One region of the Listeria sp. SHR_NRA_18 genome, then DNA from elsewhere that is predicted to be linked to it. Evidence: riboswitches for the same ligand, from Rfam matches in the RefSeq annotation. Region 1 holds a riboswitch; the other holds the start of a gene.
The links. A riboswitch is a leader RNA that binds a small molecule or an ion and turns the genes downstream of it on or off. The one in region 1 is predicted to bind S-adenosylmethionine.
Positions count from the first base shown of each region.

Region 2: linked by a shared signal. The riboswitch ahead of DUK53_RS11920 (methionine ABC transporter ATP-binding protein) and the one ahead of metK (methionine adenosyltransferase) in region 1 are both predicted to bind S-adenosylmethionine.

Region 1 is NZ_QPKR01000001.1:19,256-24,311, forward strand. Features, by position in the region: gene ytkD (RNA deprotection pyrophosphohydrolase) at 1-424, shown strand, start outside; gene DUK53_RS00190 (DUF2584 domain-containing protein) at 430-672, shown strand; gene DUK53_RS00195 (hypothetical protein) at 730-1,011, opposite strand; gene DUK53_RS00200 (thiol-disulfide oxidoreductase DCC family protein) at 1,137-1,478, shown strand; SAM riboswitch class I at 1,554-1,658, shown strand; gene metK (methionine adenosyltransferase) at 1,850-3,064, shown strand; gene DUK53_RS00210 (carbonic anhydrase) at 3,223-3,999, shown strand; gene asnB (asparagine synthase (glutamine-hydrolyzing)) at 4,319-5,056, shown strand, end outside.
Region 2 is NZ_QPKR01000007.1:178,020-183,075, forward strand. Features, by position in the region: gene DUK53_RS11910 (MetQ/NlpA family ABC transporter substrate-binding protein) at 1-828, opposite strand, end outside; gene DUK53_RS11915 (methionine ABC transporter permease) at 847-1,521, opposite strand; gene DUK53_RS11920 (methionine ABC transporter ATP-binding protein) at 1,518-2,540, opposite strand; SAM riboswitch class I at 2,636-2,755, opposite strand; gene DUK53_RS11925 (D-alanyl-D-alanine carboxypeptidase family protein) at 2,842-3,678, opposite strand; gene DUK53_RS11930 (sensor histidine kinase) at 3,828-4,976, opposite strand; gene DUK53_RS11935 (response regulator transcription factor) at 4,960-5,056, opposite strand, start outside.

The sequences.
Region 1 (5,056 bases):
CCAACAAGAAGCAGATGATGTGCTCGTCATCGCGAAATTTCATGACACTTGGCTGTTCACTACGCATAAAACCCGTGGCATCGAGTTTCCTGGTGGAAAAGGCGAGCTTGGGGAGTCGAACGAAGAAACGGCGAGGCGCGAAACAATGGAAGAAACCGGCGCAAAATTAGACAAATTACATATAATAGCGCAATATGAAGTAAAGACAGCAGAGCGAACGTTCAGCAAACGCGTCTATTTGGCGAATGTAGCAGGTTTTGTGAATCAGGTGGATTATATGGAGACGTTGGGTCCGAAGCTTATTGCAGGGGATTTAGCAAGCATCGTTCAGCAGGAATCATTCAGTTTTTTTATGCGCGATGAAGGAATGCAAGTCGTTATTCAAGAAACATTGCGACAACTAAAATCAAATAATTGGAGGTAATACGCATGGGAATGCCATTAGAAGTCAACACAATGATTGTAACAAAGGGAAAAGAGAAGCGGATTTCAGATAACTTTTTTGAGTTGGAGAAAGCAGGATATCGTATTTATCCCATCGATGTGCCAGTGGAAGTTCGGACAACAAGAGAAAGCGAAACAAATGGTATTGCTGTGCCACTTAAGCTCATCTGGGAGAACGATACGACGATCATTACATACGAACTAGTGTCGCTGAATTCCAGTAATTAGGCAACAAAAAAAGTTGAGCCCGCAATGCGTGAGGCCCAACTTTTTTCAGATGCTTCATTAAACGTTTTTCTTAGCCGACATGCGGCGAATCCAAGCAACGATGCTAATAATAAGAGAGAAAATATACTCTCCAAGTGTAGCGATGAAAATCGAAATCGCGATCTCAGCTTGCGAAACTCCGCCGCCGTAGAAGCTAATAAAGAAAATAACTGCACTTGCAATCAAGCCCATTGTTGCTAAAAAGTACTTGAACCAGCGCCATTTTAAAACAAATTCAAAAATGCATACAGCGATAATAAAAATCGCAAAAATAAGCAAAGTTAACGTCGAAAATATCATAGTTTCTTCTCCTTTGGTGAACCAAGCATTCATACAATCTGGGAAATCCCAATGTATAAAATTCATTTTAACATAGTTTGGCGAGAATGGTAAACAAGAAACGTCATTTAAGGAGTTGAGTAAGAATGAAGGATATCGTTTTATACGATCAAAATTGTCGGTTTTGCAAAGCTACGAAACGCGTGTTTGAAAGGCTAGACTGGATGCATGTCATCGACTGGAGGCCACTTCAAGAAGCAGTTGATATCGGTTTTTCACAAGAAGAACTGATGCGTGAAATTCACCTTATCACACCAGATGGAAGCGCCAAGAAAGGTTTTTTCGCGATTCGTCGGATGTTGTTGCGTTTTCCGCTGACAGGACTCATTGGCTTAATTATGTATTTGCCATTTCTCAAGCCTGCAGGACGTTTTGGATACAGTGTAGTGGCAGATAATCGGACATGTGATATTCGAAAAAAGAAGTAGGGGCGAGCGTGCAAAATTTTTTGTGCGTGACAATAAGTTTGAAACATGTTACAATAACGTGAAAACTAAATTAAACTCTTATCCAGAGCGGTAGAGGGACTGGCCCTTTGAAACCCGGCAACCTACATGTATTGTAAGGTGCTAACCTGTGGCAGGAATTGATTTCCTGATCGATGAGAGCGAAGGTATTGTAAATAATAGCCTTCTCTCTATTCCGCGCGCAATTGGCAAATAGGGAGAAGGCTTTTTTGTTGGCATGGAGCTAAAACATGTCGCAATAAAAGCGTGAACGAGACTACAAGGAAACAGACGATAAGTTCGCATTTTTGCAAACCACTTCGCGATGGAGAAGAAAAAGGAGGAAACAAAGAATGGCAAGAAACCGTCATTTATTTACGTCAGAATCTGTTTCTGATGGACATCCAGACAAGATTGCAGATCAGATTTCAGATGCAATTTTGGATGCGATTTTAACGAAAGATGCTGATGCTCGTGTGGCTTGTGAGACGACAGTGACAACAGGATTGGTACTCGTAGCGGGAGAAATAACAACGTCTACTTACGTGGATATTCCGAAAATCGTGCGCGATACGATTAAAGAAATTGGCTACACCCGTGCAAAATATGGTTTTGATGCAGAAACGTGTGCTGTTTTGACAGCCATTGATGAGCAGTCACCAGATATCGCACAAGGTGTGGATGTCGCTTTAGAATCTCGGGGTGGTTTGGCCGAAGACGCGGCAATCGATGCGATCGGGGCAGGAGACCAAGGCTTGATGTTCGGTTTTGCAACAGATGAAACCGAAGAATTGATGCCACTTCCAATCTCATTAGCACATGCATTATCCCGTAAAATCGCGGAATTACGCAAAAATAATGTGTTGACCTATCTACGCCCAGATGCGAAAACACAAGTTACCATAGAATATGATGATACTAATCAACCAATTCGCGTCGATACAATCGTTATTTCGACGCAACATCATCCGGACATTTCACAAGAACAAATCGCAACAGACTTGCATAAGCTAGTTATAGAAGAAGTGATTGATGCAAGGCTTCTTGACGCGGAAACGAAATACTTCATCAATCCAACTGGCCGCTTCGTTATCGGTGGACCTCAAGGGGATGCAGGTTTAACTGGTCGCAAAATCATCGTAGACACATATGGCGGTTACGCACGTCATGGAGGAGGCGCTTTTTCTGGTAAGGATCCAACAAAAGTGGACCGCTCAGGCGCTTATGCCGCGCGTTATGTTGCTAAAAACATCGTTGCAGCCGGACTTGCTAAGAAAGTAGAAGTACAACTAGCTTATGCCATCGGAGTTGCCCACCCTGTATCCATTTCGATTGACACATACGGAACGAGCAATTACAGCGAGCAAGACTTAATCAATGCAGTCAATAAATTTTTCGATCTACGCCCAGCAGGAATTATTAAAATGCTTGACTTGCGTCGTCCCATCTACCGTCAAACCGCGGCATTTGGTCATTTCGGCAGGTTAGATTTAGACTTACCGTGGGAAAAAGTGGACAAAGCGTCACAAATGAAAGAATTTTTATCCCAAACTGCAAATATAAATTAATATTTTAAAACCTAGCTTTGGAGCCAATCCAGCTAGGTTTTTTACATTATTGGGTGTTTTTTCTCAAAAATACCATGATATCGTCACAAAAAGTACACACACATATGAATCATTATGTAATATAATAATTAAGTTACTTAACGAAAGGAGTTTTCAACATGAAAACAAAATTATTAGCAGCTTCAGCAATCGCGGCATCACTTATTCTCGTAGCAGGTTGTGGCAATAGCGATGCAAGCGACACGAAAAAAGAGGAAAAAACAGCAAAAACAGAAACAACAGCGAAACACGAGGATCACTTAGACTATCATGATCAAAAATCGTGGCAATTTGAAGCAGGCGACACACAGTCCCCGATCAACATTGAAACAGCAAAAACAGAGCCGATGAAGGACACTGGGACTATTGAATTAAATTACAATCAAAAAGTGACCGACGAAGTAGACAATGGCCACAGTATCCAAGTGGATGACGGTGGACAAGCGACTATCAACGGACGCAAATTTGAATTAAATCAATTCCATTTCCATGCAGAAAGTGAGCATACAGTAGATGGTAAACATTATCCAATCGAAGCCCACTTTGTAAATGAAAATCAAGATAGCCGTCTAGCAGTTATCGGCGTTTTCTTCACAGAAGGTAAAGCAAACCCAGCTTTCCAAAGTATTTTAAACAATGTTAAAAAAGGCGAAAAAACAACTGTTAGCGAGCCAATTGACGTAGCAGCATTACTTCCAACAAACAAATCATACTATCACTATCTAGGTTCATTAACAACACCACCACTATCTGAAAACGTGGAATGGTATGTTATGTCGACACCAGTAGAAGTTTCAAAAGAACAAATTGCAGAATTCAACAAATACTACGATGGTAACAACCGTAAAGTTCAACCGTTACACGATCGTCCAGTATTAAAACACACAGACAATTAAAATCTTCCAGCGGGCCGTACAAGGCTCATCTCCGTCGTTAAATGCTGTGTTCCGGTGCTCACGTACTTTAGTACGTTCCGCTCCGGTACGCGCTTTTGCCTAGGATCTAAGCCTTGTGCGGCCCGCTGGTGTTTCGCGGTGCGTTCATGAATAGGCATAAAACATCAATTTTAATAAAGGATCCAGGAAATTCATGTTTACGTGATTTTTCTGGGTCTTTTTTTGCGGGATGCTGTTCAAACAAACCCTATTTATGATATGATAGACGTTGTTGAAAAAGTGGACATAAATAGTTTAAAAATAGAGGAGAAATGTGACGATGTGTGGATTTATTGGATGCGTACATGACCGCATTGCTGAAATTACTGGCGAAGAGAAGGAAACGTTTAAGCAAATGAATGACATGATTACACACCGTGGCCCCGATGATGAGGGTTATTTTACGGATGAGCATGTTCAGTTTGGTTTCCGTCGCCTCAGCATTATTGATGTGGAGAACGGTCATCAGCCGCTAACGTATGAGAATGAGCGGTATTGGATAATTTTTAATGGTGAAATTTATAATTATGTGGAGCTGCGCGAGAACTTGGTGAACGAAGGTATGACGTTTGAGACGAGCAGTGATACAGAGGTTATTATTGCTACATATGCCAAATATAAGGAAAAAACGGCGGAACAATTGCGCGGTATGTTTGGTTTTGTTATTTGGGATAAAGAAGAGGAGAAAATTTACGGTGCCCGCGATCCTTTCGGTATCAAGCCGTTTTTCTATGCAGAGGAAGATGGAAAACTTTACATGGGTTCTGAGAAGAAATCGATCTTGCATGCGCTAAAATCTACAAAATTGGATGAAGTGTCTTTACAAAATTACATGACGTTCCAGTTTGTTCCGGAACCGGACTCTTTGACGCAAGGTGTGAAACGCTTAGAGCCAGGTCATTATTTCACGAAAAAAATCGGTGAATCGATGCAGATTAGTCAATATTGGAAGGCGAAATTCCAACCAGTTGCGAAATCAGAAGATACGTTTATTAAAGAAATTCGCGATGTAATGTAT
Region 2 (5,056 bases), on a different contig from region 1:
GTTAGAAACCGGTACGACTGCACCCTTCCACTCTTTTGTGATGAAATCTTGAATCTCTTTAGACTGCAAAACTTTCACCAATTCTTTAATATCCTTGTTATCTTTATTCTTCTCTTGTGCCGCAACGATATTCACGTAAGGAGAATCTGTTTGCTCAATCGCAATCGCATCTTCTTTAGGATTCATGCCTTGATCCACCACAAAATTCGAGTTGATCGCAACAATATCGCCTTCTTCATTATTGTACGCCGTCATCAAGTAACCAGCATCCACATCGTATTTAAATTTGATATTTTTCGGATTTTCAACGATATCATCAAATGTGACATCTTGACGCTTCACGCCGTCTTTCAGTTTAATTACGCCATTATCCGCTAAAATGCCCAGCACACGCGGCCAATCCGATTTACTATTAGACATGATCACTTGCGCATTTTTCGGTAGGTCGTCTAACGAATCAATTTTCTTAGAATAAAGACCCATTGGCTCGATATGAATACCGCCCATGTTCACGAATTTATAACCTTTTTCCTTCATTTCAAGCTCCATGTAAGGAATCGTTTGGAAATAGTTCGCATCCAAATCGCCTTCATCCAACGCCACATTCGGCATTACATAGTCCGTGTACTTTTTAATATCTAAATTAATACCTTTTTTCGCTAAAATAGGTTTCGCTTTTTCTAAAATGACAGCATGCGGTGAGTTAGATGCACCAATAACAAGCGTTGTTTCTTTGTCGCCACTCGCATCATCCTTCGAACCTCCGCCACAAGCCGCTAAAACTAATACCAATGTCAGTGTAAATAATCCTAATAAAACTTTTTTCATCCGTTAACTCCCCTTTTCCTATCGTTTGTCGACCCATTTGGTCAAGATGTCCCCAATGAACTGGAAAACAAATACTATAATTAAAATAATAATAGTCGCAACTAATGTGACTGCTGGCTGTGCTCGTTGGAAACCTTCTAGATAAGCCGCGTTTCCGAGCCCGCCTGCACCGATAACACCCGCCATGGCCGTGAAGCCAACCAGTGAAATCGCCGTCACGGTAATGCCTGAAATGATTGCGGGCAAAGCTTCTGGAATCAAAACTTTACCAATAATCGTGAATAGGTTCGCACCCATCGCTTTTGCCGCCTCAATAACGCCCTTGTCGACCTCACGAAACGCGATTTCCACCATTCGTGCATAAAATGGAGCCGCTGAAATAATCAAGGCTGGTAGCGCCGCTTTAGGCCCAATTATCGTACCGACAAGCGTTTTCGTCATCGGAAGTAATAACACGATTAAAATGATGAACGGAATCGACCGGAACACGTTGACCAAAATCGCCGTTATCCAGTAAGCCGTCCGTGATCCAGCGTCCTTTTTACGGTTCGTCAAGAATAAAACGAGCCCCAAAGCCAAGCCTAGGAAGAAGACCGCGAACAGCGAAACAATCGTCATGTAAAGCGTTTCCTCTGTGGCTGTTTTCATCATGTCCCAATCTACATTTGCGAAATATCCTGTCGAATCGTTCATCCTTCAATCACTTCCGTTTCTATCTCAAGCTCGCGTAACCGGGTGATTGTGGCATCGACTTGCGATTCCTCACCTTGAATTTGAATATATAAAGTCCCGTACGCTCCATTTTGCGTTTGCGTCAGGTTCCCGTGTAAAATGTTGAGTAATACCTTATTGTCTTGCGCTACTTGTGAAATAATCGGCTGCGTCGCCTTCCCACCAACAAAAAGCAGCTTCACAAGCTTGCCTTCCGAATAGTTTTCCAGCAACATGTGAATCAATTCTTCCGTCTCATCGGATTCGGTTACTTGGCGCACAAACCGTTTTGTCACTGACTCTTTCGGATGTTGGAATACTTCAATAACATCGCCAAGTTCGACTACACGCCCCGCTTCCATGACCGCCACACGATTACAAATTTTGCGAATAACGTGCATTTCGTGCGTAATCACAATAATCGTCAAGTTCAGACGGCGATTAATATCGAGCAATAACTCCAACACTTCATCCGTCGTTTGTGGATCGAGTGCCGATGTCGCCTCATCACAAAGCAATACTTTCGGATTATTCGCAAGTGCCCGCGCAATCCCAACACGCTGCTTCTGACCACCACTTAGCTCAGAAGGATACGCGTCTTCCTTGCCCTCCAAGCCAACAAGTCTAATCAATTCATTCACTCGAAAACGCCGCTTCTCGCCACGCACTCCCGCAATCTCCAGCGGAAACGCGATATTATCATACACTGTACGCGACCAAAGCAAATTAAAATGCTGAAAAATCATCCCGATTTGCTGACGCGCCTTACGCAATTTACTCCCTCTAATTTGGGAAATAAACAAATCATCCACTTCCACCGTGCCTTCTGTCGGCAACTCCAAACCGTTAAACATCCGAATCAGCGTACTTTTCCCAGCGCCAGAATACCCCACAACGCCAAAAATTTCACCGTCCGCGATGTCCAAATTAACATCATCCACTGCTCTCACATTGTTTTTTCGAGTCTTATAATCCTTCGCAACACTTTTAAGCCTTATCAAAGTAAACTCCACCCTCAATCTTTTTCTAAAAACAAAAAACCTCTCTTGCCACTTGAGCGAAGAAAGGTGTAATTACATGCATAATTTACGCTTTTCTCTCATCTCTCAGAGTCTGACACTCTGTATGATTTAGCACCTTGCAATGGATAAAATCATTCATCCACTTAGGTTGCCGGGCTTCTTCGGGCATATCCCTCCACCACTCTTGATAAGATTATTTTTTAGACGCATTCACTTACACGCCTTGTGTTTATTAATATTACATGTTTTTAGTCGGATTTGTCAAGATTCAGTTTCAATTTTATTTCGAAAAGCCGAACTCCATCATTTTTTTAGCATCTTTTATTCGTCCTTCATCCGTCGAACTACCCAACGTAATTGAGATGACTCGCTCTCCATTTTGAACCGCCGTTCCTACAAAACAGTACCCAGCTTGATCCGTATAACCCGTTTTCAAGCCATCCATCCCGCTTACCACGCCTTCTTGGAGCGCACCATTCGTCGTATGAATTGTATCGCCTTTTTTCGTCACGTAATCCGTTCGCGATGTCGTATCCAGCACTTCCGGATAGTCCTTCAACAACCGTTTCGTCAAAATCATCAAATCCGCTGCGGTTGACATCGACATGTCGCCATCCTTATCCAAACCGCTCGCACTGCTGAAATGCGTCTTCGCTGACATGCCGAACTCTTTTGCCCGCGCATTCATTTTCTCCGTGAAATGCTCCGCGTCCACTCGCTCAGCCAAAGCCTCCGCCGCATCATTTGCCGACATAATCAGCATCGCCGCAAATAAATCCTCCACCGAATAGTGTTTCGTTCCCGTTTTCGCGTACAGACTCACCGCCTGTGGATCATCCAGACGCCCCAACGGCAACATCTCATCCCAAGAAAGAGATTTTTTATGTATCGCCTCTAAAACTAAATAGGTCGTCATTAATTTCGTTATACTTGCAATCGGAACCGCGCGATTCACATCTTCCGCAAAAAGCGCCTTCTCCTGTTTCGTGTTCACAACAAGCGCGCTACTAGCCTCAATCGATGGCGTCGCACGAATATCTCTTCCTAATAATACAAAAACTAAAATAGCAACAATCGTCAAACAAGCGAGAATTAAAATCAATGTCTGTTTTTTCATAATTTCCCCTCCTGATTACATCTTACCTAAAAATGATAAAATGGAGAGTAAGAAATTAGAAAGAAAAGCTTAAGATTCCGCGCGTAAAATGACAGTTCTGTAAGAAAAGTCCCTATTACGCGCTGCTTCTTGCAAAATATCATACCTTACTAACTCTCGGTAACTGGTAACTTCACCGTAAATGTCGTTTTTCCTTTTCTACTCGTAGCGAAAACCTGTCCACCATGACGCTCGACAATCGACTTCGCAATCGCCAAACCGAGCCCTGTTCCCGTCGTCGTCCGATTTTTATCCACTTTATAAAACCGATCAAACAACTGCGGTAAATCACCAGCCGGAATCTCAGCTCCATAGTTCGAAACCTCGATAATCGCCATACCTGCTTCTTTTTTCGCGCTAATATCGATTTTCTTCCCAGAAGCACCGTACCGAAGCGCATTCGAAAACAGATTCTCAAATAAACGCATAATCTGCATACCATCCCCCATAACTTTCAAGTTCTCAACGGCATACATTTCAACGATCTGAACCTCTTTTTCAGCAGCAGAACGTTCGTACTCTGAAACGAGCTGGCGCAATAATTCCACCATATCGAGCGTATCCTCTTTAATCTGAAACTCCGTGCTCTCAAGACGCGTATAATCAAACAAATCATCAATCAATTTATGCAGTCTTTGCGCTTTTCCATACACCAATTCCGTATAATGACGCAACTCCACCTCATCGCGATACCGGTCCTCATGAATATAACTCAAATAACCCAATATCGAAGTCAGCGGCGTACGTAAATCATGCGACACATTCGTAATCAAGTCGTTTTTTGCCTGTTGCGCCTCCTGCTCCTGCTCAATCAATTCCGCCTGGTGCACCCGCATTTTCTCGATGCTCTCCTCCAACTGCACAATCTCGGGAATCAAACTGTCCTGCTCCATCGGCTGATCTTGAAGTATCGCCTCATTAATCTGTCGCAACTGTTTTCTAAGTAAATTCTGTTTAAAAAGCCAATAGAAAAAAATGAAAAATACGAGCGCTACACCAGTCATACCAAGATATTTTAACATGATAAGCCACGGCGAATTCAGCAATTTATCATAACGACCGTAGCCGAATAAATCAATAAAACTCTTCGTCGTCCCAGTCAACACAACCGAATCCTGCGTCACCGAAACGAGCCACAAACCGATACTCCGCAATGCCACAAAGCTAGCAAACCAAGACAACAACGCAAAAATAACGATTTGTAATGGATGCATTTGCTGCCAAATTCGCCATATGAACTGCTTAAACCTCAATTTTATAACCTACTCCCCAAATGGTTTTGATCACATTTTCTCCGTCCATCGCATCCTTCAACTTATCACGTAAATTGCTGATATGC